DNA from 3 places in the Pseudomonas viciae genome. Region 1 is predicted to be linked to each of the others. Evidence: predicted binding sites of a transcription regulator. Region 1 holds the regulator's gene; each other region holds the start of a gene.
The links. Region 1 encodes FliA, which starts transcription of late flagellar genes. Its sites were predicted from a motif close to CTAAAGTTTNNNNNNNNNNNGCCGNTAA; they were not measured.
Positions count from the first base shown of each region.

Region 2: the regulator FliA is predicted to act here: its motif matches at 3,310-3,337, upstream of EPZ47_RS28845 (methyl-accepting chemotaxis protein).
Region 3: the regulator FliA is predicted to act here: its motif matches at 7,188-7,215, upstream of EPZ47_RS16170 (methyl-accepting chemotaxis protein).

Region 1 covers NZ_CP035088.1:1,761,896-1,771,736, reverse strand. The annotation lists gene EPZ47_RS08125 (chemotaxis protein CheA) at 1-1,491, opposite strand, end outside; gene EPZ47_RS08120 (protein phosphatase CheZ) at 1,522-2,307, opposite strand; gene EPZ47_RS08115 (chemotaxis response regulator CheY) at 2,326-2,697, opposite strand; gene fliA (RNA polymerase sigma factor FliA) at 2,863-3,606, opposite strand; gene fleN (flagellar synthesis regulator FleN) at 3,603-4,433, opposite strand; gene flhF (flagellar biosynthesis GTPase FlhF) at 4,550-5,905, opposite strand; gene flhA (flagellar biosynthesis protein FlhA) at 5,917-8,046, opposite strand; gene EPZ47_RS08090 (hypothetical protein) at 8,388-9,841, shown strand, end outside.
Region 2 covers NZ_CP035088.1:6,439,343-6,449,183, reverse strand. The annotation lists gene EPZ47_RS28860 (putative bifunctional diguanylate cyclase/phosphodiesterase) at 1-680, shown strand, start outside; gene EPZ47_RS28855 (NorM family multidrug efflux MATE transporter) at 787-2,187, opposite strand; gene EPZ47_RS28850 (LysR substrate-binding domain-containing protein) at 2,340-3,260, shown strand; gene EPZ47_RS28845 (methyl-accepting chemotaxis protein) at 3,447-5,423, shown strand; gene EPZ47_RS28840 (aldose 1-epimerase family protein) at 5,716-6,930, shown strand; gene EPZ47_RS28835 (YifB family Mg chelatase-like AAA ATPase) at 6,937-8,430, opposite strand; gene EPZ47_RS28830 (sensor histidine kinase) at 8,650-9,841, shown strand, end outside.
Region 3 covers NZ_CP035088.1:3,634,700-3,644,540, forward strand. The annotation lists gene EPZ47_RS16135 (ABC transporter substrate-binding protein) at 1-172, shown strand, start outside; gene EPZ47_RS16140 (ABC transporter permease) at 169-1,101, shown strand; gene EPZ47_RS16145 (ABC transporter permease) at 1,108-1,917, shown strand; gene EPZ47_RS16150 (ABC transporter ATP-binding protein) at 1,935-3,086, shown strand; gene EPZ47_RS16155 (flavin reductase family protein) at 3,134-3,619, shown strand; gene EPZ47_RS16160 (LLM class flavin-dependent oxidoreductase) at 3,649-4,692, shown strand; gene EPZ47_RS16165 (TonB-dependent siderophore receptor) at 4,815-6,938, opposite strand; gene EPZ47_RS16170 (methyl-accepting chemotaxis protein) at 7,254-9,050, shown strand; gene leuA (2-isopropylmalate synthase) at 9,104-9,841, opposite strand, start outside.

The sequences.
Region 1 (9,841 bases):
ACGCTCTTGCGGCGATTCGATGCCGTGGTCGACGGCGTTGCGCACCAAGTGGACCAGCGGGTCGGCCAGCGCCTCGACAAGGTTTTTGTCGAGGTCGGTCTCTTCACCCACCAACTCCAGGTTGATTTCTTTCTTGAGCTGGCGAGCCAGGTCACGAACCAGGCGCGGGAAGCGCCCGAAGACTTTCTTGATCGGCTGCATCCGGGTCTTCATGACCGCGGTCTGCAAGTCGGCCGTGACCACGTCGAGGTTCGACACGGCCTTGGACATGGCTTCGTCCTGGCTGTTGAGGCCCAGGCGCACCAGACGGTTACGCACCAGCACCAGTTCGCCGACCATGTTCATGATCTCGTCCAGGCGTGCGGTGTCGACCCGAACGGTGGTCTCGGCTTCGCTCGCCGGTTTTTCCGCTGGAGCAGCCGCCGGGGCACGGGCGGCTGCCGGGGCAGCTGCCGCAGCAGGCTTGGGCGTCTCGGCCTTCGGTTCTGGTGCCTTGGCAGCGGGTTTTGGCGCAGCCTTGGCCGCCGGCGCTACAGTGGCGGTAGTCCCAGCAGCAGGGGCGGCCGTGGCCTTCCCGACTTCACTGAACTTGCCTTTGCCATGCAGTTCGTCGAGCAACGATTCGAATTCGTGATCACTGATCAGGTCACTGCCCGCCGCGGCGGCGGCAGGCTTGGCTGGCGCCGGTGCCGAAGCAATGGCCGAGTCCAGCGCGTCAACGGCAAACGTGCCCTTGCCATGCAACTGATCGAGCAAGGCTTCGAATTCGTCGTCGGTGATATCGGAGCTGTCGCCCGCCGCTTTCGGGGCGGCCGCGGCTGGCGCAGGCACAACCGCATCGGGCGCGAACTGGCCTTTGCCATGAAGCTGGTCGAGCAACGATTCGAACTCGTCGTCAGTGATTTCATCGCTGGCAGCGGCAGTCGACTCGCTGCTTGGTGCCGCAGGGGGGGCGGGAACTGCCGGGGCTGCGGCTTCAGCCTTGACGGCGTTCAGCGAGTCCAGCAATTGTTCAAATTCGTTATCGGTGATGTCGCCCGATTCCTCGGCGACCGGTTCTTCAGCGACCGCCTCGACAACCGGCGCGGCTTCGTCAGCCGATTGTGGCTCGGCCAGGCGTGCCAGCGCGGCGAGCAACTCAGGGGTGGCAGCGGTGATCGGCGAGCGCTCGCGCACTTCACTGAACATGCCGTTGACCGCATCCAGCGCTTCGAGCACCACGTCCATCAGTTCCGAATCAACGCGGCGTTCACCCTTGCGCAGGATGTCGAACACGTTTTCGGCAATGTGGCAGCACTCCACCAACTCATTGAGCTGGAGGAAGCCGGCGCCTCCTTTTACAGTGTGGAAACCGCGAAAAATTGCATTGAGCAAGTCCGCATCATCTGGTCGGCTTTCCAGCTCGACCAGCTGTTCAGACAGTTGCTCTAGAATCTCGCCGGCCTCAACCAGGAAATCCTGAAGGATCTCTTCATCGGCGCCGAAGCTCATTAATGGCTGCTCCTAAAACAGGGCTAAAACTCAGAATCCAAGGCTGGACAGCAAATCGTCCACATCGTCCTGACCGGACATAACGTCTTCTCTTTTATCGGCATGAATCTGCGGACCTTCACCCTGCGAGAGATGTTTTTGTGGATCTTTTTCAGCAAGTATCGCTTCACGGTCGTGTTCGATGCCTGCAAAGCGGTCGACCTGGCTGGCCATCAACACCAGTTTGAGCAGATTGCTTTCAACTTCGGTGACCAATTGGGTCACGCGCTTGATCACTTGGCCGGTCAAGTCCTGATAGTCCTGAGCCAGCAGAATGTCGTTGAGGTTGCTTGCCACGGCGCGGGTCTCGGTGCCGCTGCGCGTCAGGAAACCGTCGACCCGGCGGGCCAGTTCCCGAAACTCTTCAGCGCCGACTTCGCGACGCATGAACCGGCCCCAATCGGTGCTCAAGGCCTGGGCTTCTTCGCTCAGGCCATTGACCAGCGGCGTTGCGCTCTCCACCAAGTCCATGGTGCGGTTGGCTGCGGCCTCGGTCAGCTTGACCACATAACCCAGACGCTCGGTAGCGTCGGTGATCTGCGAGACTTCCTCGGCCTGCGGCATGTGCGGGTCGATCTGGAAATTGACAATTGCGCTGTGCAATTCACGCGTGAGCTTGCCCACTTCCTGATACAGACCTCGGTCACGGGTCTGGTTGAGCTCATGGATCATTTGAACCGCATCGCCAAAGCGGCCTTTTTCAAGGCTGTCGACCAGTTCGCGGGCATGTTTTTTCAGGGTCGATTCGAAGTCGCCCATTGAAGATTCGTTGTCCATAGCTCCCCCGTGGCGCCGTTAACCGATGCGTTCGAAGATTTTTTCGATCTTCTCTTTCAACGCCTGGGCCGTGAAGGGTTTGACCACATAGCCGTTCACACCGGCTTGGGCCGCTTCGATGATCTGCTCGCGCTTGGCTTCGGCAGTCACCATCAGCACCGGAAGGTGCTTGAGTTTTTCGTCGGCGCGTACATGGCGCAGCAAGTCGATACCGGTCATGCCGGGCATGTTCCAGTCAGTCACCAGAAAGTCGATGCTCCCGCTGTTGAGGACCGGAATGGCAGTAGTGCCATCGTCAGCCTCGACCGTGTTGGTGAACCCAAGGTCACGCAACAGGTTTTTTATGATCCGCCGCATCGTTGAGAAGTCATCAACGATGAGGATTTTCATGTTCTTGTCCAATTCGACCTCCAAGCAGTCTTAAACGCGCCCAGCACCTGAACGCGCCATTTCAATCAATCCGGCACAACACTCGACAACGGCCTGGAGCACCACGGTTGGAGACTGGCGCAGCGCATGCCAGACCAGCTCGTTCGCAATGCTCCCACACAGCTGTCAGCGCGCTCGCCACTCCCCCAAACGCCCCCGCAAACGGGCCGCGCACTGGCTGTGTAACTGGCTGACCCGCGATTCGCTGACCCCCAGGACCTCACCGATTTCCTTGAGGTTCAGCTCTTCGTCGTAGTACAGCGCCAAGACCAGTCGCTCACGCTCCGGCAAATTGGCAATCGCATCCGCCAGCGCGCTCTGGAAACGCTCATCTTCCAGGTCACGCGATGGCTCCATGTGAGCACTCGCGCCGTCCTCGTGCAGCCCTTCGTGTTCGCCGTCCTGCAGCAGGTCGTCGAAACTGAACAGGCGGCTGCCCAAGGTGTCGTTCAAAATCCCGTAATAATCATCGAGACTCAATTGGAGTTCGGCCGCAACCTCGTGATCTTTAGCGTCTCGCCCGGTTTTAGCTTCAATAGCGCGGATCGCGTCACTGACCATGCGGGTGTTGCGATGCACCGAACGCGGTGCCCAATCGCCCTTGCGGACCTCATCGAGCATCGCCCCACGAATGCGAATACCGGCATACGTTTCGAAACTGGCGCCTTTGCTCGCGTCGTATTTGTTCGACACTTCGAGCAGGCCGATCATGCCTGCCTGGATCAAGTCCTCAACCTGGACACTGGCCGGCAACCGCGCCAGCAAGTGGTAGGCGATACGCTTGACCAGTGGCGCGTAACGCTCGATCAGTTCGTATTGGGCGTCCCGTGCCGATTTTTTATAGAGATGGTTGTAACCGCTGGCTGTCATAGCACGGGCCCTGCTGTTTGTTGCACGAGACGCTCGACGAAAAACTCCAGGTGCCCGCGAGGGTTGGCCGGCAGTGGCCAGGTATCAACCTTCTGGGCGATAGCCTTGAACGCCAGCGCACATTTGGAACGGGGAAAGGCTTCATAAACCGCACGTTGCTTCTGGACAGCCTTGCGTACGCTTTCGTCGTAGGGCACAGCGCCGACGTATTGTAGGGCGACGTCCAGGAAACGATCCGTGACCTTTGTCAACTTGGCGAACAGGTTGCGACCTTCCTGCGGGCTCTGGGCCATGTTGGCCAGGACACGGAAGCGGTTCATGCCGTAGTCACGGTTCAATAACTTGATCAGGGCATAGGCGTCGGTGATGGACGTCGGTTCGTCGCAGACCACCAGGAGCACTTCCTGGGCAGCGCGGACGAAACTGACCACCGAGTCACCGATACCGGCAGCGGTGTCGATCACCAGCACATCGAGGTTATCACCGATGTCGCTGAAGGCCTGGATCAGGCCCGCGTGCTGGGCCGGGGTCAGGTGAACCATGCTCTGGGTGCCGGAGGCAGCCGGCACGATACGAATCCCGCCGGGCCCCTGCAGCAGCACGTCGCGCAGTTCGCAGCGGCCTTCAATCACGTCCGCCAGCGTGCGTTTGGGCGTGAGCCCCAGCAGCACATCGACGTTCGCCAGGCCCAGGTCGGCGTCCAGCAGCATGACCCGTCGGCCAAGCTCTGCCAGAGCCAGGGACAAGTTCACTGACACGTTAGTCTTCCCGACGCCACCTTTGCCGCCGGTCACCGCGATCACCTGTACGGGATGCATGCTGCCCATGTTCGTTCTTTACCTTGTCTTACTTAGACGGAGGCCACATTACTGGCTGCGCGTTCCCATTCGGAACAATGCATGGCAGACCATCGATGTAGGTACAAAAAATATTCATGATTACCTCAGCCGACCTGCTTGGTCGGGCTGTGGTAGATATCAGCGAACATATCAGCCATGGCTTCTTCGCTGGGTTCTTCCTGCATTTGCACACTCACGGCACGACTGACCAGTTGATGACGGCGCGGCAGATGCAAATCATCCGGGATCCGCGGTCCGTCGGTCAGGTAGGCCACCGGTAATTCATGACCGATCGCCAGGCTCAGCACCTCGCCCAGGCTTGCCGTTTCGTCCAGCTTAGTCAGGATGCAGCCGGCCAGCCCGCAGCGTTTGTAGCTGTGGTACGCGGCGGTTAGAACCTGCTTTTGGCTAGTGGTTGCCAACACGAGATAATTTTTTGACTTGATACCGCGCCCGGCCAGGCTTTCGAGCTGCATGCGCAGGGCCGGATCGCTGGCTTGCAGGCCGGCGGTGTCGATCAGCACGACGCGTTTGCGCAGCAGCGGTTCCAGCGCCTGGACCAGGGACTGGCCCGGATCCACATGGGTCACCGACACATTGAGGATCCGGCCCAGGGTCTTGAGTTGTTCCTGGGCGCCGATGCGGAAACTGTCCATGCTCACCAGGGCGATGCTCTGGGCGCCGTACTTGAGTACATAACGGGCGGCGAGCTTGGCCAGGGTGGTGGTCTTGCCCATGCCGGCAGGGCCGACCATCGCAATCACCCCGCCCTCTTCCAGCGGCTCGACTTCCGGCGTGACGATCATCCGCGCCAAGTGTGCCAGCAACATGCGCCAGGCCTGGCGAGGCTCTTCGATACCGTTGATCAGCGCCAGCAGGTCACGGGACAACGGGCCGGACAAGCCGATGCGTTGCAGGCGACGCCAGAGGTTGGCCTGGGCCGGACGGCTGCCTTGCAGCTGGTTCCAGGCCAGGGAGCCGAGCTGAACCTCCATCAGTTCACGCAGGCTGTTGAGTTCAAAGCGCATCGAGTCCAGGGCACGCGGGTCAACACCCCTGGCTGGCGCGGCCTGCGCCGGGGCCGGGGCCGGACGACGCGGCTCGGCCTGGGCCTGCTCGACCAGCGGCTCGGCCGCGGTCAACGGCAGGCCGGCGGTGAGCGGCTGACCGGCGAACAATTGACGATTGCTGCCTGCGACACCTTCGCCTTCGCTACTGCGCAGGCTCAATTCGGCCTGGGCGCTGGCGATGCGCGACTGAGTCTTACGCAGCTCATCCTCGAGTTCCATGTTCGGAACGCGTGGGGCCAGCGCCGACAACTTGTAATCCAGGGCAGCCGTTAACTCGACACCGCCAGCGATCCGGCGATTGCCAATGATGGCTGCTTCAGCGCCCAGCTCGTCACGAACCAGCTTCATGGCCTGACGCATATCGGCGGCGAAAAAACGCTTCACTTGCATAAACCACTACCTCAGCCGTTGGGCCCTACTGTCGCAACGATGGTCACTTGCTTGTTGTCCGGTATTTCCTGGTACGCCAGCACATGCAGCCCCGGGACCGCGAGGCGACCGAATCGCGAGAGCATCGCGCGAATCGGACCGGCCACCAGCAGGATCACTGGTTGGCCTTGCATCTCCTGCCGCTGGGCTGCATCAATCAACGAACGCTGCAGCTTCTCGGCCATGCTTGGCTCCAGCAGAACGCCCTCTTCCGAGCCTTGTCCTGCCTTCTGCAGACTATTGAGCAATATCTGTTCCAACCTTGGCTCCAGAGTGATCACAGGCAGCTCAGACTCAGTGCCTACAATGCTTTGGACGATTGCGCGGGATACGCCGACCCGAACCGCAGCCACCAAGGCGGCGGTATCTTGACTCTTGGATGCGTTGTTGGCGATAGCCTCGGCAATACTGCGAATGTCACGCACGGGCACCTGTTCGGCCAACAGCGCCTGCAACACCTTGAGCAACTGCGACAACGAAACCACGCCCGGCACCAGCTCTTCAGCCAGCTTCGGCGAGCCTTTAGCCAGTACTTGCAGGAGTTGCTGGACTTCTTCGTGACCGATCAGCTCACTGGAGTGCTTGTACAGAATCTGATTCAAGTGGGTCGCCACCACAGTGCTGGCGTCCACCACGGTGTAACCGAGGGACTGGGCCTGGGCCCGCTGGCTGATTTCAATCCACACCGCTTCCAGACCAAAAGCCGGATCCTTGGCGGTGATGCCGTTGAGGGTGCCGTAGACCTGGCCGGGGTTGATCGCCAACTCGCGGTCCGGATAGATCTCGGCTTCGGCCAGGATCACGCCCATCAGCGTCAGGCGGTAGGCGCTAGGCGCCAGGTCGAGGTTGTCGCGAATATGCACGGTGGGCATCAGGAAGCCCAAGTCCTGGGACAACTTCTTGCGCACGCCCTTGATCCGCGCCAGCAACTGCCCCCCCTGGTTGCGATCGACCAATGGAATCAGGCGGTAACCGACTTCCAGGCCGATCATATCGATCGGCGTCACGTCATCCCAGCCCAGCTCCTTGGTCTCCATGGCTCGGGCCGGCGACGGCAGCAACTCCTGCTGGCGCTTGACCTCTTGCAAGGCCTGGACCTTCTGCACGTTCTGCTTCTTCCAGAACAGGTAGGCGCCACCCGCGGCAACCGCCGCCATGCTCAGGAAGGAAAAGTGCGGCATGCCGGGCACCAGGCCCATGACGGCCATCAGTCCGGCCGCAACCGCCAAAGCCTTGGGCGTGGCGAACATTTGCCGACCGATCTGCTTGCCCATATCTTCGGACCCCGAAGCACGGGTCACCATGATCGCGGCCGCTGTAGATAACAACAGTGATGGCAATTGCGCCACCAAACCGTCACCGATGGTCAGCAAGGCGTAAACCTTGCCAGCGTCGCCGAACGTCATGCCGTGCTGGAAGATACCGACAGCCATGCCACCGATCAGGTTGATGAACAGAATCAACAGGCCGGCGATGGCGTCACCGCGCACGAATTTGCTCGCACCATCCATGGAGCCATAGAACTCAGCTTCCTGGGCCACTTCCAGACGACGGGCCTTGGCCTGGTTCTGGTCGATCAGCCCGGCGTTGAGGTCGGCGTCGATTGCCATTTGCTTGCCGGGCATCGCATCGAGGGTGAAACGCGCGCTCACCTCGGAAATCCGCCCGGCACCTTTGGTCACGACGACGAAGTTGATGATCATCAAGATGGCGAAGACCACGATACCGACTACGTAGTTACCGCCGATCACCACTTCACCGAAGGCCTGGATCACCTTACCGGCGGCAGCGTGACCTTCATGACCGTGAATCATCACCACCCGGGTGGACGCCACGTTCAACGCCAGGCGCATCAGCGTCGCCACCAGCAGAATGGTCGGGAACACCGCGAAATCCAATGGCCGCAGGGCATACACGCACACCAGCAGCACCACGATCGACAGGGCGATGTTGAACGTGAAAAACACGTCCAACAGGAACGGCGGCACCGGCAGCATCATCATGGCGAGCATGACCAGCAGCAACAGCGGCACACCCAGATTGCCCCGACTGAGGTCTGCTACGTTGCTGCGCGCGGTGCTGAGTAACTGAGAGCGATCCACCAATAATCCCCGTTCCTGTGAAGCAAACTTTTGACGCCCGCAGCGCCGTAAAACCTGCATGTGCAAAAAGCCGTCCAACTTTTGCGGGAACTGGAAATATCGCTCGCTCATGAGGCTCCAGGCCTTAAATTCCGCACACCCGCCTATATGAGCCTCGGAGCAAAGGACTAATGGCCATCTTCGTGTATAGGCCCAATCACACTTGCCGCTAACACTCCTAAAGCGGAGCGTCAACCTGACACTTCTGAGAGTGGTTGAGACAGACGCGGAGGTATTGAATGAGTGACAGAGCGACTGTGGAGATATTGAGGGCAGCCGCAACAACCCAGTGGGGGCTTGCCATGACCGACAATATTTCCCTTGCCGTGCAAATGGATGTGAATCCAGACGACCTGGACGAAAACGGTGTATTGAAGCCTTATAGGGCTCCAGAGTTTCCCCCTTACCCTACCGACGAATTGGAGACCTGCGATGAGCAGCCATCCAACGGTGACGCGCCTCCAGACGAAGAATTTCTTTCGTCACCCAGGATCGGCTGGTGCCCGAGTGGCAGCGTCAGTGATGGCATCTGCTCACCATTCAATAATATCCGTACTGACTGGATGGGCCGCTATGCCACCAGCAACCTGCGGGTTGACGAATTGATCCTGCCCGGCACCCACAACGCCGGCATGGACAAGCAGGCTTCTTACTCCAACAGCTACGATACCTGCCAGGACGTGTCGCCTCACAGCCAACTGCAAACAGGCATCAGGGCGCTCGACCTGAGGGTCCAGTTTTTCAGTGGCTACCCGCAAGGTGATCGGAGAAGGTTCGCAATCTTCCACAGCTCGAACTCTGGCAGGAACATTGAAGGTGACGTTTTGCAGGCCGTCATCAATCTCTCCACGGCCCACCGCAACGAGGTGGTCATCCTCGACTTTCATGACTTCAAGAATTTCACCGTCGCGGCACACCGCGAACTGGCCACGGTCATCAAGAATCGCCTGGGCAGTAAATTGATAGAGCCCAAATGGAAGACCCTGGTGCTCAGGCAGCTATGGGCCCTGCAGAAAACCGTAGTGATCGCCTACAACGATGAGCAACGAGACCCGCTGTTCTGGCCGGGCGTTAACCAGCGCTGGATCGGCAAGGATCGGCCCTCCAGCAGCGAATTGAAGAGTTTCATCGATCGGGTTGGCAACGAGACAAAGCCCGACTATCAATTGCGCGCCATCCAGGCCCATAAATACACCCTGGTCTATCAACCGGACGATATGTCACCGGACGTCATGAACTGGTTTGCAGCGGGTGAAAATAATTCGCCGATCATGAAGTTCTTTATCATCAACACCGATTGGTCCTTGCGTCACCGCTTTGTCGATAACTGCATCTATGCCAACAGTCTCAGAAACAGAAAAAGAGCCTCCGTGCATTGGACCCCCAATAATATTCCGGGGGGCATGATGGACGATTACTACCACGCAATCGTCGTTGAAACCTCCAATGGTAATTGGTCCTCATCGCTGTTCGCCCCCTCCAACCCGCCGGACGCAGCCACGATGCTGATCATTTGCCGCGCCCAGTTGCAAACCCTGTTGCATACATCCAACAGTGACTTTCCAAATGGGATCATTACGCTGGCGCAAAATAACGTGGTGCTCTTTCAATACACCCAGAAGAAGTGGGTATTGCAAAATACCCGGACTTATACCCCCAACAGCTCGGGAAACACGGTCCCTGCCCCGCTCGCCGATGAAAAACTCATCAAGTACCAGACAGGGGATGGTAATTGGACGGAACACATCAGCCTACC
Region 2 (9,841 bases), 2.0 Mb from region 1:
TGCGCTGGCGTCACGGCGAACGCGGGCTGCTGCCGCCAAGTGAGTTCGTGCCGCTGGCCGAACAGAGTGGCCTGATCGTGCCGCTGGGCTACTGGGTGATTTCCCGGGCGTTGCGCGACATGCAGGCCCTGCGCGAGCGGGGGCTGGCGCCGTTGCACATGGCGGTCAACCTGTCGTTCCGGCAGTTCCAGGACAGCCAGCTACTGCCGACCCTGAGCCGGCTGATTGCCGAGCGGGGAGTCGAGGCCCAGTGGCTGGAATTCGAACTCACCGAAACCGCCGTCATGCGCCGCAGCGAACTGGTCAAACAGACCATGGATGCCTTGGGTCGCTTGGGGGTGCGCTTCTCCCTGGACGACTTCGGCACCGGATTCTCCTCGTTCGTGCACCTCAACAGCCTGCCCATCGCGCTGCTCAAGATCGACAAGAGCTTTGTCGGCGGCATGGAGCAGCGCGAAGAGAACCGCAAACTGGTGCATGCGATGATCAACCTCGCGCACAACCTCAACCTGGAAGTGGTGGCCGAAGGCGTGGAAACCCGGGAACAGCTGGATTTGCTACGTGGCTTCGGGTGCGATCAGGTGCAGGGTTTTTTGATCAGCAAGCCCTTGCCGTTGCCTGAGCTGGTGCAATACCTGACGTTTGATGGCGATCAATCAGCGAGGGAAGTTGTGAGCTAACGCAACCCTTAGTGGGAGCGGGCTTGCTCGCGAAGGCGGTGGGTCAGTCGATACATTTCTGGCTGATCCACCGCCTTCGCGAGCAAGCCCGCTCCCACAGGGGTATTCATTCAGTCTGGACGACCTTGAAACGCCGCGGCCCAGCCTCACCCCTGATCATCCGCCGCATCTTCCATTCAAACGCCAGCGTCAGGCTCACCGCCGCGCAGGCCAGCCCCAGGGCCAGGCCCCACCAGACCCCCGTCGGCCCCAAGTCCAGGTGAAAAGCCATCCACCACGCCGCCGGTGCGCCGATCAACCAATAGCAACCCAGGCCCACCAGGAAGGTGGTCTTGGCGTCCTTGAGCCCGCGAATGCAGCCCATCGCGATGGTTTGTGCGCCGTCGAACAGCTCGAACCACGCCGCCACGGCCAGCAGGCTCACGGCCAGGTCGATCACCGGGCGGAACGCTGGGTCGTTGTGGTCCAGGAACAAGCCGATCAACTGATTGGGCAGCAGCCAGAACACCATCGCGAACGCCAGCATCACGGCGGCGCCAAAGCCAATGCCGACCCGCCCGGCCAGTCGCGCCATCGGCAGTTGCCCCGCACCGTAGTGCTGGCCGATGCGCATGGTGATGGCGTAGGACATCCCCGCCGGAACCATGAACGCCACCGAGACGATCTGCAGGGCGATCTGGTGTGCCGCCAGCGGTGTGCTGCCCATGGTGCCGATGCACAGCGCGGCGAAGGCGAACAGCCCGACTTCCACCGCGTAGGTGCCGCCAATCGGCAGGCCCAGGCGCCACAGCTCCTTGAGGTAATGGCGATTGGGCCGTGACAGTCCGTTCAGCAGCGGATAAGCCCGGTAGGCCGGATGCCGATGGATATGCCAGGCCAGCGCCAGGGCCATGCAGTTGGCGACGATGGCCGTGACCAGGCCAATCCCCATCAAGCCTAGTTTCGGCAGGCCGAACAGGCCGGTGATGAGCGCGTAATTGAGCAGGAAGTTAGCCACCGTGCCGCCGAGGCTGATCACCATGACCGGCGTGGCCCGGCCGATGGCGCTGGTGAAGCCGCGCAGGGCCATGAAGCTCAAATAGCCGGGCAGGGCGAACGGCAGCGCCAGCAGGAACTGGCCGGCGGAAAGCACGTTGGTTTCGGTCTGGCCGAACAGCAACAACACCGGCTTGAGGTTCCACAACAATAAGCCGGCCACCAGCGCCATCAGCCACGCCAGCCACAACCCGGCCTGGGTCAGCCGGGTGGCGCCTTCAACATCGCCGGCGCCCTGACGGATGGCCACCAAGGTACCCACCGCCGCGATCACACCGATGCAGAAAATCGACACGAACGAGTAAGTGGCTGCCCCGAGCCCGCCGCCGGCCAGGGCCTCGGGGCTCAGGCGCGCCATCATCACGGTGTCAGTGAGCACCATCAGCATGTGCGCCAACTGCGAGGCAATCAACGGCCCCGCCAGCCGCAGGATGGCCCAGAGTTCAGTACGCACCGGATGCCGCATGATCATCACTCTCCATGTTCAAACAAGGCTGTAAAGCGGTGATTCTCGGCGCTTGTGGCGGTTTGCACAAAAGGATAAAAAAGATCGCTGGCATGATTAAAACTCATGCTGAAAGACTTTCTGGTAGGGTTTCGCCAAACGCTATAGGAGTTTTCCTGATGTCTCGTCGTCTCCCTCCTCTTTATGCGCTGCGGGCATTCGAAGCGGCGGCGCGATACAGCTCGTTTACCCGGGCGGCTGAAGAACTGTCGATTACCCAAAGTGCGGTCAGCCGGCATATTCGTACCCTTGAAGAGCACTTTGCCTGTCGGTTGTTTCAGCGCAGTGGTCGCAACCTTCAGTTGACCGAGGCGGCGCGGTTGCTGCTGCCGGGGGTGCGGGAAGGTTTCATGGCGCTGGAGCGGGCCTGTCATACCTTGCACGGTGAAGATGGCATCCTGCGGATGAAAGCGCCGTCGACCCTGACCATGCGCTGGCTGCTGGCACGCTTGAGTCGGTTCCGACATCTGCAGCCCGGCAACGAGGTGCAACTGACCAGCGCCTGGATGGACGTCGACTCGGTTGACTTCAACACAGAACCCTTCGATTGCGCGGTATTGCTGGGCAATGGGCATTTTCCCGCAGACTGGGAGGCCAGCCTGCTATTCCCCGAGGAGTTGATCCCGGTGGGCGCGCCGAACCTGTTGAACGACCAGCCCTGGGATGTGGCGCGCTTGGCCAGCGCCGAACTGCTGCACCCCACGCCGGACCGCCGTGACTGGCGCAACTGGCTTCAGCGCATGGGCCTGTCCGACAAGGTCTCGCTCAAGGGCGGGCAGGTGTTCGATACGCTTGAGCTGGGCATGATCGCGGCGGCCCGTGGTTACGGTGTATCCATGGGCGATTTGTTGATGGTGGCCGAAGACGTCGCCCAGGGGCGCTTGAGCCTGCCGTGGCCGACCGCGGTTGCCAGCGGCGAGCACTATTACCTCGTCTGGCCGAAAACCCGCCCCGGAGGTGAACGCTTGCGTCGACTCAGCGATTTTCTCCAGAGCGAAGTGAAGGCCATGCAATTACCTGTTGTAGAGCGTCTTGGGTGAAGTGTTGCAGTGCTGGTGATGGCTATTTGGCATTAATCCTTCCATGGCGCTCAAGTATTCGATTTCGCCGCCGAAGGTGTTGAGGTAGTACTTTCGTATTAGAAAGTACTCCCTACACATCACCCGAATAAATTGCCGAGTGCGCGACGTGATCAGGACGATCCGGTCTCTCGGCCAGGAGCTGTCATGTCTCAACCCCGTGCCCGGATCGCCTCACAGCTAGGCCTTGCCCTTGCTGTGATACTGGCGGTCGTGATCTCCGGCAGTACCCTCTTTGCCCTGCGTTCGCTGGACACTGCCAACCTTGCCACCCGTGAAGAACACCTGGCCAGTGAAGCGCGTCTGATGGCCGACCAGCTCAACACCTTCCACGATACTTTGCGTGAAAGCACCCAGCGGTTGAGCGGTCTGTTCGAAAAGCGTTTCAGCGCTGGCCTGAGCGTGCACCCGGATCAGCCGGTTACGGTGGCGGGTGTCCAGACGCCGAGCCTGAACCTGGGCAGCGAAGTGCTGAACAACAACTTCAAGGAAGTTGACGAGTTCAAGCAAACGACCGCCGGAGTGGCTACGGTATTCGTGCGCAGCGGTGATGACTTCATCCGAATCAGTACTTCGTTGAGCAAGCAGGACGGTACGCGTGCCATCGGTACCATGCTCGACCGGGCCGGCCCGGCTTATGCCCCGGTGATGAGTGGGCAGAGCTATATCGGTCGCGCGTTGCTTTTTGGACGTTTCTACATGTCGCAGTACACACCCGTACGCGACAGCAGCGGTAAGGTCATTGCCGTGTTGTATGTAGGATTTGATTACACCGATGCACAGAACGCGCAGTTCGAGAATCTCAAGCGCTTCCGTATCGGCCAGACCGGTTCGTTGGCCTTGCTGGACGAGCAAAACAAATGGCTGGTGCCGCCGGCAGGTGTGCAAGCCTTGGATCAAGCGGCCACTACCATCGTCGGTCTGGTCAAAAAACCGGGTAAGGGTGCGTTCTGGAGTGATACCGCCGAAGATTTCTACAGCGTTGCCGTGCCATTCACAGGCGGGCCGTGGGCGGTAGTGGCAAGCATGCCGAAAGCTGAAATTCGCGCCGTGACCTGGAGCGTCGGAACGCAACTGGCCATTGGCAGTCTGTTGGCGATGTTGCTGGCGGTCGGCGCGGCAATGTGGCTGCTACGCAGCAAGCTGGCGCCGTTGGGGGATTTGGTGCGTCAGGCTGAAGCGTTGGGTGCCGGCGATCTGAGCGTGCGTCTGAATGTCTCGAGCCATGACGAAATCGGCCAACTGGCGCGCGCTTTCAACCAGATGAGCCAGGCCCTGTCGACCATGGTCGAGCACATCCGAAAAGCTTCGCAAGAGGTCAACAGCCGTGCACAGGCCCTGTCCGGGTTGTCCAACGGGGCCTATGAAGGGATGGAGCAGCAGTCCGGGGAAATCACCAGCATGGCCGGCGCGGTGGAAGAGTTCAGCGCTACCTCGCTGGACATCGCCGACAACATGGGCAACACCGAGCGCCTGGCCCAGGAAAACGCCCAGCAAACCCGGATCGGTCGTACGTCGATGGATGAAGCGTCGTCGTCCCTGGAGCAAATTGCCGGCGCGCTGAATAGCACGGCCACGGTCATCAACACCCTCGGCCAGCGCTCCCAGGAGATTGGCGGCATTGTCGGGGTGATTACCTCGATCGCCGAGCAGACCAACCTGCTGGCTTTGAATGCCGCCATCGAAGCTGCCCGTGCCGGTGAGCAGGGCCGTGGTTTCGCCGTGGTGGCTGACGAAGTTCGCAGCCTGGCTTCCCGTACTCGTCAGGCCACTGACGAAATTTCCGGCATGATCAACAGCATCCAGCAGGAAACCGGCAACGCCATCAGCACCATGGAGCAGGGCAAGCTGTTGATGCAGGAAGGTCTGTCGCGCAACGCCAACGTAGCCTCGGCTCTGGCGCGCATCGACGAGCAGAGCCGCTCCGCTGGCCAACAGTTCGCTGCCATTACCACTGCCACCCAGGAACAAAGCAGCACCGCGACCCTGCTTAGCAGCAACCTGCAAAGCATCGCCATGGCCAACAGCGAACAGCGTCAAGTGGTCTCGAACCTGGCGGTCACCGCCAAGGAACTGGAAAAACTGGCCCAGGACCTGCGTCAAGAGGTTGATCGGTTCCGCTGAGTTTTTTCGCCGGCGCCATCGCGAGCAATCCCCCCCGAGCTCCCACAGGATTTGTGGTGAACACAGGATCTGTGAACACCCGGGACCCATGTGGGAGCCGAGCTTGCTCGCGATGACGGCGGTACTGCCAACATCAACCGTTGACTGACCCACCGCCTTCGCGATCAACCTTCTCCCACAAAGCTTTCCCCTCCAATTTGTGGTTTTTTCCGAGATGTTGCCGTTTTTAAGCTTGCTGAAACGTTTCTTCAAGTCTATAAAAACCGCACAACTCCAAGAAAAGGCCGTGTCCATGAATTCGCTCAAACTCTTCGTTGCCCTTAGCGCCTTGGGCGCTGCTTCCCACGCCATGGCTTGGGACTATGTCCTGCTCGATACCGATAAGGCTGCCCAGCCCTGGCAAATCACCAGCCAGCAACTCGGCGTGAAAACCGACAAACCCTTTTCCGTGACGATGCGCACCCTGCACGGCGGCCGGCAAGAAGGCGTCAGCATTATCGACATCGACAACGGCACCATGAAGCTTTCAGTGGTTCCGACCCGGGGCATGAATGTGCTGCAGGCATCGGTCGGGAATGTGCGCATGGGCTGGGACTCACCAGTCAAGGAAGTGGTCAATCCGGCGTTCATTGAACTCAATGGTCGCGGCGGATTGGGCTGGCTGGAAGGTTTCAATGAGTTGGTGACCCGCTGTGGCTACGAATGGGTCGGCCACCCCGGCATCGACAACGGTGAATTGCTGACCCTGCATGGTCGCGCTGCCAACATCCCGGCCAATAAGGTCACGTTGCACATCGACGAAAAACCGCCGTACGCCATCACGCTGCGGGGCGAGTTGAAGGAGCAGGCGTTCAAGAAGGTCGACTTCTCGGTACAGACCGAACTGGTCACCGAGGCAGGCAGCGTGACGTTCGCCCTCAGCGATACCCTGACCAACAACGGTGACTATCCGAAGGAATACCAGGCGCTCTACCACAGCAACTTCAGCACACCTTTCCTGGAGCAGGGCGCTCGTTTTGCCGCGCCGGTCAAGCAGGTCTCGCCGTTCAACGACAAGGCCAAGGGCGATTTGCCTGATTGGCAAACCTACCGGGCGCCGACCAAGGACTACGACGAAACCGTCTACAACGTCGTGCCATACGCCGACGCCAAGGGCGACACCCTTACCGTGCTGCATAACAAGGCCGGTAGCCTCGGCGTATCGGTCGGCTTCAACACCGGGACGCTTCCCGTGTTCTCCCTGTGGAAAAACACCGATACCCAAGGCCAGGGCTACGTGACCGGGCTGGAGCCAGGCACCAGTTTCTCCTATAACCGCCGGTATCAGCGACCACTGGGCCTGGTGCCCACTATCGCGCCGAAAGAGCACAAGCAATTCCAGATCCACTACAGCCTGTTGGCGGACAAGGGCGCCGTGGATAAGGCACTCAAGCGCATCGATGAAATCCAGAACGGTCAAAAAACCGAGGTACGGGAAACGCCGCTGGTAGACCTGACCAAGCCGTGACGCGCTTCAAGGTGTAGCGGGTCGATATTGCAGGGCTTCGGCCAGATGCTCCCGGCGGATACTCGCCGCTTGCTCCAGATCCGCCAGCGTCCGGGCGACCTTGAGCAGGCGGTGGGCGGCGCGCAGCGACAAGGTCAGCCGTTCGCAAGCGGTTTCCAGCCACGTTTCATCGGTTGTGGATAACTTGCAGTGCCGACGCAAACCCGGCAGATCCAGGAAGGCGTTGGCGCAGCCCTGGCGTTTTTGCTGACGCTCCCGGGCTTCGGCCACTTGCTCGGCGACCGTGGCTGTATCGTCCCCGGGTTCGAGCTTGGGGCTCAGGGCTGTGGCCTCACGGGCGACGGTCAGGTGCAGGTCGATGCGGTCCAGCAGGGGGCCGGAGAGCTTATTGCGGTAGCGCTGCACCATGTCCGGCGTACACGAACAACGCCCGCTGGGCTCGCCTAGATATCCACAGGGGCAGGGATTCATCGCCGCCACCAGTTGGAAGCGTGCCGGAAAACGCACCCGGTCACGGGCGCGAGAAACTACGATGTGGCCCGACTCCAGCGGTTCCCTCAGAACTTCCAGCACTTTGCGGTCGAACTCTGGCAGTTCATCCAGGAACAGCACGCCATGGTGGGCGAGGGTGATTTCCCCAGGTTGCGGTTTCGATCCGCCACCCACCAATGCGGGGCCGGAGGCCGAGTGGTGCGGCTGGCGAAACGGGCGTTGCGGCCAATGGCTCAGCGGCACGCAACTGGCGACCGACTGGATGGCTGCAACTTCCAGCGCCTCGCTTTCCGCCAACGGCGGCAACAGCCCAGGCAAACGACTCGCCAGCAGGGTCTTGCCGGTGCCCGGCGGGCCGCTGAACAACAGGTTGTGCGCCCCCGCGGCGGCGATCAGCAACGCCCGCTTGGCCCCGGCCTGGCCTTGTACTTCATTCAGGTCGGGATAGGGCTTGCTGGCCGAAAGCAGCCCGTTGGAAACAAACGTTTTGACCGGGGTATGGCCATTAAAATGAGCCACGGCTTCGAGCAGGTGATTCACCGCAATCACCTTCAGCCCCGACGCCAGGCAGGCTTCCTCGGCATTCGCCCACGGCACCACCAGCGTACGCCCAGCCTTGCGCGCCGCCAGCGCTGCCGGCAATACCCCGCGTACCGGTCGTACGGCGCCGGATAACGCCAACTCGCCGAGGCATTCCACGTCGTCGAGCATCAAGGTTGGTACTTGCACGCTGGCCGCCAGGATCCCCAAGGCAATGGCCAGGTCGAACCGTCCGCCGTCTTTCGGCAGATCCGCCGGCGCCAGGTTCAAGGTGATGCGCCGCGCCGGGAAATTCAGCCCCGAATTGATGATCGCGCTGCGCACCCGGTCCTTGCTTTCCTTCACCGCCGCCTCCGGCAAGCCGACCATCGTCAGTGACGGCAAGCCATTGGCCAGATGAACTTCAACGGTAACGGGGGGAGCCTCCACTCCCACCTGGGCGCGGCTATGGACGATGGCAAGCGACATGAAACGTTCCTTGAGTGAGTAGGGTGCCGCATCCTGCGGCTCTTGAAGGTTAGTCGTGGGGACATGTATCGGAGCGGGAATCGAAGTGAGAAATTTTGGCAGGATGTTGCGGGCGCGGATGACGAGGCGTTCGAAAAATGACCGGACCAGGCCTCTGCTAGACTGCGATTTGCCCCATCGGCACTTGGCGGTATCAGCGGCGCTACGAGGAGGTGGCCCATGAACGATCTGCTGGCGCTGTTGACCGACAAGCGCTTTATCCCCCATGGGCATTGCTATATGTGGCGCCCGGATTTGCTGTGGACCAATGTGATCGCCGATGGTTTGATCACCCTCTCCTACGTCACCATTCCCTTCACGCTGATCTACTTCATCCACAAGCGCAAAGACGTGCCTTTTGACTGGATGCTGACGGCTTTTGGCGTGTTTATCCTGGCCTGCGGCACCAGCCATGTGATGGAAATCCTGACCATCTGGCAGCCTTATTATTGGCTATCGGCGCTGGTCAAGGTGATCACTGCGATGGCCTCGGTGATTACCGCCATCCTGCTGATCCGGCTGGTGCCCGCCGCCCTGAAAATCCCCAGCCCGCAGCAACTGGCCAAGGTCAACGACGAGTTGCGCGAGGCGCAGGCCGAACTGGTCACCACTGCGCGCCGGGCCGGCATGGCTGAAATTGCCACCAATGTGCTGCACAACGTGGGCAATGTGCTCAATAGCGTCAACGTGTCGGCCCAGGTCCTGTACGAGAAGGTGCATACCTCCAAAGGGCCGGGGGTCGCCAAGGTCGTTCAATTGATGAAGGAGCACCCCGATGATCTCGGCGACTTCATCAGCAGCGATCCAAAAGGCCGCGCGCTACCGGACTATCTCGGCAAGCTGGCCGAGGCCCTGGCAGTCGAACAACACAGCATGATCGCCGAGCTGGCGCAGTTGACCCGGCGAATCGACCACATCAAGGAGATCGTCGCCACCCAGCAGTCCTACGCCGGCAACTCCAGCGTGCTGGAACCGGGCTCGCTGCGAGAACTGGTCGAGGATGTGGTACGCATTTGCGATGTGTCCCTTGCCCTCCATCAGGTAACGCTGGTCAAGGAGTTCGATGATGTCCCGACAATGCCGCTGGACAAGCACAAAGTGCTGCAGATTCTGGTCAATCTGATCAACAACGCCCAGCAGGCACTGGGCTCGGGCGCGGGGCGGCCGTCGCGGATTACCCTGCGTCTGAAGGTCGTTGACGACACGCACGTGCGGGTCGAAGTGGAGGACAACGGCGAGGGGATTTCGACGGAGAATCTTGGACGGGTGTTCGAGCACGGCTTCACGACGCGCGCCGATGGTCATGGCTTTGGCCTGCACAGCTGCATCCTGGCCGCGCACGAGATGGGCGGTGAGCTGACGGCACTGAGCG
Region 3 (9,841 bases), 1.9 Mb from region 1:
CCTGACCGCCTATGCCCCGGTCAACGTCGACAGCGTCGCGCGCCTGGACTCGGTGCTCGCCCCCAACCTGCCGACCGCCTACGCCAAGGATCAGATCACGCTTGATTTCGCGTACTGGGCCAAGAACGGTCAGGACATCGCGACACGGTGGAACGAATGGCTGGTGAAATGAAAATGTCGGCAACGACACCCCGCACCGGGAGCGCCCTTGGCGCTGCCGGTACGGCAACCGGCAAGACGCTGGCGACTGCGCAAAACCCGTCGCTGGCCCAGCGCTGGCGCGGGGTCGGCAACCTGGTTCCCGCCCTGCTGTTCCTCGGCCTGTTCTTCCTGGCGCCGCTGATTGGCCTGCTGTTGCGTGGGGTGTTGGAACCGGTGCCCGGCTTGGGTAATTACGAGCAACTGTTCGCCAACTCGGCCTATGCCCGGGTGTTGTTCAACACCTTTTCGGTGGCCGGGCTGGTGACGCTGTTCAGCCTGTTGCTGGGCTTTCCCCTGGCCTGGGCCATCACCCTGGTGCCCCGAGGCTGGGGGCGCTGGATGCTGAACATCGTCTTGCTGTCGATGTGGACCAGCCTGCTGGCCCGCACCTACTCCTGGCTGGTGTTGTTGCAAGCCTCCGGGGTGATCAACAAGGCGTTGATGGCCATGGGCATCATCGACCAGCCGTTGGAGATGGTGCACAACCTCACCGGCGTGGTGATCGGCATGAGCTACATCATGATCCCGTTCATCGTCCTGCCGTTGCAGGCAACCATGCAGGCTATCGACCCGATGATCCTGCAGGCCGGCTCCATCTGTGGCGCCAGCCCCTGGACCAACTTCTTCCGGGTGTTCCTGCCACTGTGCCGACCGGGGCTGTTCTCCGGTGGGTTGATGGTGTTCGTGATGTCCCTCGGTTACTACGTGACCCCGGCACTGCTGGGCGGTGCGCAGAACATGATGCTGCCTGAATTCATCATCCAGCAGGTGCAGTCGTTCCTCAATTGGGGCCTGGCCAGTGCCGGCGCCGCCTTGTTGGTGGCGATCACCCTGGTGTTGTTCTACTTCTACCTGAAGCTCCAGCCGGAATCCCCGGTGGGTGCCAGCAACGCGAGGTAAGCCGTCATGCTCCTGACCCCCAATGCCATGAGCCGGCGCATGCGGTTCGGCCTGTACTTCACCACCGGCCTGATCGCGCTGTTCCTGCTGTTGCCGATCGTGTTCATCGTGCTGCTGTCGTTCGGTTCATCCCAGTGGCTGGTGTTCCCGCCACCGGGCTGGACGTTGAAATGGTACGGCCAGTTCTTCTCCAACCCCGACTGGATGAACGCGGCGCTGACCAGCCTCAAGGTCGCGGTCCTGACCACCGTCTGCGCCGTGGCGCTGGGTTTGCCCACCGCGTTTGCCTTGGTCCGCGGACGTTTCCCGGGCCGGGAACTGCTCTATGGCCTGTTCACCCTGCCGATGATCGTGCCGCTGGTGATCATCGCGGTGGCGGTGTACGCGCTGTTCCTGAAACTGGGTTACACCGGGACGCTGTTCGCGTTCGTGGTCAGTCACGTGATCGTCGCACTGCCCTTCACCATTATCTCGATCATCAACTCGCTCAAGCTGTTCGACCAATCCATCGAGGACGCGGCGGTGATCTGCGGCGCCTCACGCCTGCAAGCGGTGTTCAAGGTGACGTTCCCGGCGATTCGCCCGGGCATGGTTGCCGGCGCCCTGTTCGCGTTCCTGGTGTCGTGGGACGAGGTGGTGCTGAGCGTGATGATGGCCAGCCCGACCCTGCAAACCCTGCCGGTAAAAATGTGGACCACCCTGCGCCAGGACCTGACGCCTGTGATCGCCGTCGCTTCGACGCTGCTGATCGGCCTCTCGGTGTTGGTGATGGTGATCGCCGCCGCCCTGCGCCGGCGCAATGAAATCAGCGCCTGAGCGCCTAGGAGAACACGATGAGTGCCGTCAAAGACCCCGCACAACAGCACAACAAGACCCTGGTCAGCCTGCGCAACCTGAACAAGCACTACGGCGACTTTGCCGCCGTGGACGATATCTCCCTGGACATCCAGGACGGTGAATTCCTGACCTTCCTCGGCTCCAGTGGCTCGGGCAAGAGCACCACGCTGTCGATGCTCGCCGGGTTTGAAACCCCCAGCAGCGGCGAGATCCTCGTGGACGGCAAGTCCCTGGTCAACGTCCCACCGCACAAACGCGACATCGGCATGGTGTTCCAGCGGTACTCGCTGTTCCCGCATCTGTCGGTGCGCGACAACATCGCGTTCCCTTTGGCGATCCGCAAACTGGCGACGGCTGAACGCGAGCGCCGGGTCGATGCGATGCTCAAGCTGGTGCAACTCGGAGAATTCGCCCATCGTCGTCCTTCGCAACTCTCCGGCGGCCAGCAGCAGCGCGTGGCGATTGCCCGGGCGCTGGTCTATGAGCCACGCATCCTGCTGATGGACGAACCTCTCGGCGCGCTGGACAAAAAACTCCGTGAAGACCTGCAAGATGAACTACGCCAGCTGCATCGGCGCCTGGGCATTACCATCGTCTACGTGACCCACGACCAGGAAGAAGCCATGCGCCTGTCCCAGCGCATTGCGATTTTCAGCCACGGCAAGATCGTCGGCCTGGGCAGCGGCTATGACCTCTATCAGAACCCGCCGAATGCCTTCGTGGCCTCGTTCTTGGGCAACTCCAATTTCCTCAAGCTCAAGGCCCAGGGCAACGCGGTGGCGACCTTTGAAGGCCAGTCACTGTCGATCCGCCTGACCGCCGGCCTGCAAACAGACCAGGATGTGCTGCTGATGGTGCGTCCGGAAAAAGCCCTCGCCTTGAGCGTCGAACAAGCCGCCCAGGAGCCCTTGGCAGCCGGCTGGAATGAAGTCTCGGCCAAGGTCGTCGAAGTGCTGTTTCTCGGCGAAAGCCAGACCTGCAGCGTGGTGACTTCCAGTGGAACCGCCATGACCGTCAAGGCGCTTTCCGCCGCCGGCATGCCCCTCAAGGCCGGCGACCCGGTGCGTGTGCGCTGGGCCACCGCCGATGCCTGCGTCTACACCCAATGGGTCGAGAGCGACCTGAACAAAGCCGCCGGTGCCCATTGATGAACGCCGCCTGCCCCTCCATGAAAGCCGCACCCGAGGATCGTCCAATGATCGACGCCGCCGTTTACAAACAAGTCATGGGCTCGTTCCCGTCCGGCGTGACGGTGATCACCACGCTCGATGACGATGGGCAAATCGTCGGCCTCACCGCCAGCGCGTTCAGCTCGTTGTCGATGGACCCGGCCCTGGTGCTGTTCTGCCCCAACTACAGCTCCGATTCCTACCCGGTGCTGATCAAGAACCGCCGCTTCGCCATCCACGTGCTCTCCGGCGGGCAACAGAACGAAGCCTACGCCTTCGCGCGCAAAGGCAAGGACAAGGCCCAGGGCATCGAGTGGACCCTGAGCGAGTTGGGCAACCCGCTGCTGAGCAATGCCACCGCCATCATCGAATGCGAACTGTGGCGTGAATACGAAGGCGGCGACCACGCCATCATGGTCGGTGCCGTGAAGAATCTGATCGTGCCGCAACACACACCGGGGCCGCTGGTTTATTGCCACGGCAAGATGGGCGCCCTGCCCGTCCTCGCCTGAACCGATCGTCAACGACAAGAGAAAGCGCCATGAAATTTTCCCTGTTTGTACACATGGAGCGTTGGGACGAAAGCGTCAGCCATCGCCAGTTGTTCGAGAACCTGAGCGAGCTGACCCTGCTGGCCGAGGCCGGCGGCTTCAGCACCGTGTGGATCGGCGAACACCACGCCATGGAATACACCATCTCGCCCAGCCCGATGCCGCTGCTGGCGTACCTGGCGGGCAAGACCACCACCATCCACCTCGGCGCCGGCACCATCATCGCGCCGTTCTGGCATCCGCTGCGGGTGGCCGGCGAATGCGCGCTGCTGGACGTGATCAGTAACGGCCGCATGGAAGTCGGTCTGGCCCGTGGCGCCTATCAGGTGGAGTTCGACCGCATGGCTGGCGGCATGCCAGCGTCCTCCGGCGGCCAGGCCCTGCGGGAAATGGTCCCGGTGGTGCGCGCCCTGTGGCAAGGCGACTACGCCCATGACGGCGAAATCTGGAAGTTCCCCACCTCCACCAGCGTGCCCAAGCCGATCCGCAAACCCTACCCGCCGATGTGGATCGCCGCCCGCGACCCGGACTCCCACAACTTCGCCGTCGCCAATGGCTGCAATGTGATGGTCACGCCGTTGATGAAGGGCGATGAAGAAGTCCTGGACCTGAAGAACAAGTTCCAGGCCGCCCTGGACAACAACCCTGACGTACCGCGCCCGCAATTGATGGTGCTGCGCCACACCCACGTGCATGCCGTGGACGATCCCGAGGGCTGGAAAGTCGGTGCCCAGGCAATCTCCAAGTTCTATCGCACCTTCGATGCCTGGTTCGGCAACAAGCAAGTGCCGGTCAACGGTTTCCTCGCGCCAAGCCCCGAAGAAAAATTCGCCGAGCGTCCGGAGTTCCAACTGGAAAACATCCGCAAGAACACCATGATTGGCACACCGCAGGAAATCATCGAGCGGATCAAGTACTACCAGGAATTGGGGGTGGATGAGTTCAGCTTCTGGTGCGACAACAGCTTGTCCCATGCCGAGAAGAAGAAGTCTCTGGAGTTGTTTATCCAGCAGGTGGTGCCGGCGTTTCGCTGATCCGCAGCCCTTGAGACCTGATAGTGGGAGCGAGCTTGCTCGCGATGGCGGCCGAAATCTGAAGGTGATCCCCAAAAAAATGCCCGGACTTCAAGGTCCGGGCATTTTGTTTTCAGGAGGGATCAGAACGTCACGCTGGCACTCAGGCGGGCGGTACGCGGTTCACCGACATTGACTTGCTGTTCGCTGCCGGTGGACGACGGGTAGTACTGCTTGTCGAACAGGTTGTCCACGTTCAACTGCAACGAGGTTTTGTGCCCCAGCACTGGAGATTCCCAGCGCAGGAACGCGTCGGCGACGGTGTAGCTGCTGAGCCAGAAGTCGTTGGCCTTGTTAGCGGCGCGCTCGCCGACATACCGCGCACCGGCGCCGGCGTGCCAGACACCGAATTCGGCTGGCACGTTCAGGTGGTGGCTCAGGTATAGGCTGGCGGTGTGCTTGGGTGCATCGGCGAGGCGATGGCCTTCGTCCTTGGGATCATCAAGTATTTCTGTATGGGTATAGGCGTAGGTGCCGATCAAGTCCCAACGCTCAGCCAAACGACCGGTGATGTCGAGTTCCAGGCCTTGGGAGCCGACTTTGCCGGCAGCCTCCGACAGGGTCACACCATTGACAGTGGAGGACGTCACAACGTTCTTTTTCACGATGTCGAACAGTGCCAGATTGATATTCAGCCCCGGCAATGGATCGTACTTGGCGCCGACTTCGTAACTGCGTCCTTCCTCCGGTTTAAAAGTGCTGAGATTGTCGTCGACGGTATCGTTGGGCTTGAAAGAGCGACTGTAGTTGCCATACAGAGACAGGGTCTCGGTGGCTTTATAGACCAGTCCCAGGAACGGAACAAAAGCATCACCATTGTCGTCACGAACCGGCACGCTCGTGATCAGCCCCTGCTTGCTGAATTGGTCGTAATGCTGGTAGCGCCCCCCAAAGACCAGGATCCAGCGATCATCCAGGTGCCAGTTGTCTTTCAGGTACACCGAGCTGGAAGTCAGTTTGTTGCTCAAGTTGCTTTGGCCTGGACTGATGACGCTGGGTTCTTCCAGACCACCGTACACCGGTGCTGTGATGTCGAAACCCGCTTGATAGGCCCCACGGTAGGTCTTGCCACGGAACTGATCGGATACCTGGTTATCCACGCCGATCAACAGGTCATGACGTTGACCGAATAGCTCCTGCTTGCCGATGAAATCCCAGCTGGCGTAGCGGGTTTCATCGTCGTAGTGCGCGCCGTTGGCAGCACGCTGGAAAACACCGCCGCTTGTCATCCGCGGCTGCGCGATTGAAAGGCTATACCGGTCATTGTTCCAGCCATAGGTGACCCGCGTTTTCCAATCCTCGCTCAGTTCATACTCAAACCGCGCCGTGGCCGTCTCGCGAATTCCCACGCTCTTGGCCCACGGCTCATCCAGACGCTTGTCATAGTCGATATCCTCCGGATGCCCATTCCTGAACACCGTTCCGCGATCGAATGGATTGGAATATTCGTTGTACTCGTAACTGAGGTTCAACGAAGCCCGCTCCCCCGTCCAAGCCAAGGACGGCGCCACCAGCGTGCTCTCGTTGACGCCGTAGTTGCGCCAGTAGTCCTCGTGCCCACGCTCGGCAATCAAACGATAAGCCAGGCCGGTATCGCCCAACGGCCCAGTGGTGTCCAGGGCCATGGTGCCGCCGCCCTCGCTGTAGGCCGAGCCGCTCAGCGTGGTGCTCTGGGTGTACTCGGGTTTCTTGCTGATGACGTTGACCAGGCCCCCAGGCTCCAGCGCGCCGTACAGCATCGAGGCCGGGCCCTTGAGCACTTCGACCCGTTCGGTGGTGGCGCTGAAGTTGTGCCCCAGGTTCGAACGCACGCCATCACGCAGGATCGAGCCGTCGTCGTTGGTGCCAAAACCACGCTTGACCAACGAGTCCCGCGAGCCGCCCAAGGTATTGCCCTGGCTGACGCCGCTGACGAACTTCATTGCGTCGGCCAGCGAACGCACCTGATAGTCGTCCAGGGTCTGCTGGGTCACCACGTTGATCGATTGCGCCTCTTCCTTGATCGGTACATCGCTTTTGCTCGCCGTGCTGGCTTGCGATGCCGTGTAGCCCTCGTCCTGAGTGATGCGACTGCCCTGGATGTCCGTAGCCGGCAGTTCAAGGGTGTCCTGTGCCCACACCGGACTTGCGATGAAGCAGCAAGACAAGGTTGGCAATACACACTTGATGAAGACGTTGCGATTAGCGAGGGGGGTGGAACGATTCAAGACGCTGCACTCATAGGGGGGGATGTTAATGAGAGCGAATATACTTTGAGAACGATTCCCAGTAAATCTTTTCTATTCATTACTGACCATCATCAAACCCCTGTGGGAGCGGGCTTGCTCGAATGCGATGGGTCAGTTGCATCAGTGTTGAATGTGCTACCGCCTTCGCGAGCAAGCCCGCTCCCACGGGTCCGTGCTGCGCTGGGCTACGCCAAATCACGTAAAGTGATATCAAATCGCCCTATCCCCCTAAAGCTTTGCCACTCGCGGTCGAATGTATTCCATTGAGAGATTTCTTTGCCCAGGAGCAGCGGCATGCAGACGTTAAAGGCCTTGTACGAGTCTATCGAAATGCAATTTTTCGATACGCTCACCAAAAAGCTGTCGAGCCTTTTCCTGCTGGTGTTGGTCAGTGGCCTGCTGTACTGGGTGACCCTCAGCGCACGCGCCGATATCCTGCTGCAATTGCGCAACGCGCAGTTGGACGGCGCAATGCTGGGGCAGATCGAGGGTCGGCTCGACAGCCTCACCCATGCCCTGCTCTTCGGTGCGTTTCTGTCGCTGTGCATGATCAGCTTCATGGTCTGGTACTTGCGCCACCTCATCGTGCGCCCCGTCACCGCCATGACCAAGGCCCTGGAAGAGATCGCCAACGGCGAAGGCGACTTGTCCAAGGACCTGCCGCTGGTGACCCACGACGAGATTCGGACGCTGGCCGGCACCTGCAATCGTTTCCTGGCCAAGCAGCGGGAGATCATCAGCAACGTCCAGGCCCTGACCGTGCACATCGCCGTCGAATCGGCGCGTTCGCTGAAGAACATCAGCGATTCCAGTGACAGCGCTACCCACCAGGCCCGCTTCGCCAAGGAAGTGATGGACCAGAGCAACACCGCCGTGGGCCGCATTGAAGAAGTCTCGCGCCAGACCCAGGGCATCTCCAGCACCACCGCCCAGAACCTGAGCATGGCCCGCGACTCCTACGCCGAGCTTCTGGAAGTGACTGGCAACATCAGTGAAATCTCCAGCAGCCTCAATGAATTCGCGACGCTGGTGGGCGCCTTGAACCAGCGCTCTTCAAGCATCAAATCCATTGTCGGGTTGATCCAGCAAATCTCTGCCCAGACCAACCTGCTGGCCCTCAACGCTGCCATCGAAGCCGCCCGGGCTGGTGAAAGTGGCCGGGGCTTCGCCGTAGTGGCCGATGAAGTGCGCACATTGGCGCAGAATGTCAGCCGGGCAACGGACGATATCTCGCGCAACATCGACGCCATGCTTGAAGAGGTCGGCTCCACCCACGAGCAGACCACCCAGATCAGCCACAGCGCCCGGGAAACTCAGAAAGTGGTGGAGCGCGCCTCCGGTCATTTCGAAAGCATGATCGGCGATTTCGAATCCACCAACGGCAAACTGGCGGACATTGCCACGCATATCCAGCAGTTCGCCGACAGCAATACGGGCATCAACGAACGGGTGACCCAGATCCATGCCGATAGCCAGTTGATCGACCAGCGTATGCAGCATTCGGCGACGGCGACCCGTGACCTCTCCGGTGTTGCCGAAAAAGTGCAGGCGCTGTTGGGTCGGTTCGTGCTCGGCCACGGCAAGCTGGATGCCGCCATCACCCGGGCCAGCCAGTGCCGCGACATCCTCCAGGTACGCCTGGAAGCGCTGCAAAAGGAAGGCCTCAACCTGTTCGACCAGAACTACCAATTGATCCCCGGCACCGACCCCAAGCAATACATGACCGGCTATACCGAACGCTTTGCCCAGGTCTGCCAGGAAGAATGCGACAAGCTCACCCGCAGCACGCCGGGTGGCAAGGTGTCGTTTATCGTCGATACCAAGGGCTATTGCCCGGTGAACAACAGCTGGGTGTCGAAGCCGCCCACGGGTGATCGCACAGTCGACCTGCCGGTATGCCGCAACAAACGGATCTTCGGCGACCCGATCGGCCTGCGCGCAGCGGGCAACGTCCAGCGCTTCCTGCTCCAGACCTACCTGCGCGATACCGGGGAAATCATGACCGAGATCGACGTACCCTTCTTCTTCGGCGGCCGTCATTGGGGCAACTTGCGGGTGGGTTTCGATGCGGCGGTGTTGTTGGCGGAGTGATCGCCAGGCAAATACCCCGTGGCGAGGGCGCTTGCTGCCACAGGGTTTGCATTTTAATGGTGTATCCGGGCCGACGCTGAGGTCTTCAGCGAGCCAAGCAAGCCGCTGCGGGTCGCCCGGTTGACGGCGCTCACCAAGGCCTTCAAGGACGCCGACAGGAAGCTGCCATCGCGCGCCGCGCCAAAGATGAACTGGCTGCCCAAGCGGATCTCGACGTAGGCAATTGCTTCGGATTGAGCTCCGTCACGCGTCGCATGCTCATGGTAATCGGCAATATCCAGGTTGATGCCGCAGGCGGCGAGCGCATCGACCATGGCCGCCAACGGGCCGTTACCCTCGCCGGCCAGGTGCACCGGGCCCTGTGGTCCGACCAACCGCGCATCGATGTAGGTCGTGTCACCTTCGCTGACCACTTGCGGTTTGCCGAGCCGGTAAGGCATCCCTTCGGTGAGGTACTGTTCGGTAAAACACTCCAGGATCATCTCGCTGGTGATCTCCCGGCCTGTATCGTCAGCCACTTGCTGGACCAGGCCGCTGAACTCCATTTGCAGGCGCCGCGGCAGGACGATGCCGTATTGCTCCAGCAGGTAGGCCACGCCGCCCTTGCCGGACTGGCTGTTGACGCGGATGACCGCCTCATAGCTGCGCCCCATGTCTGCCGGGTCGATGGGCAGGTAAGGAACTTCCCAGAACCCGTCGGGGTGGGCGTTGCGGGCGGCAAAGCCTTTCTTGATCGCGTCCTGATGCGAACCGGAAAACGCCGTGAATACCAGCTCGCCGGCATAGGGATG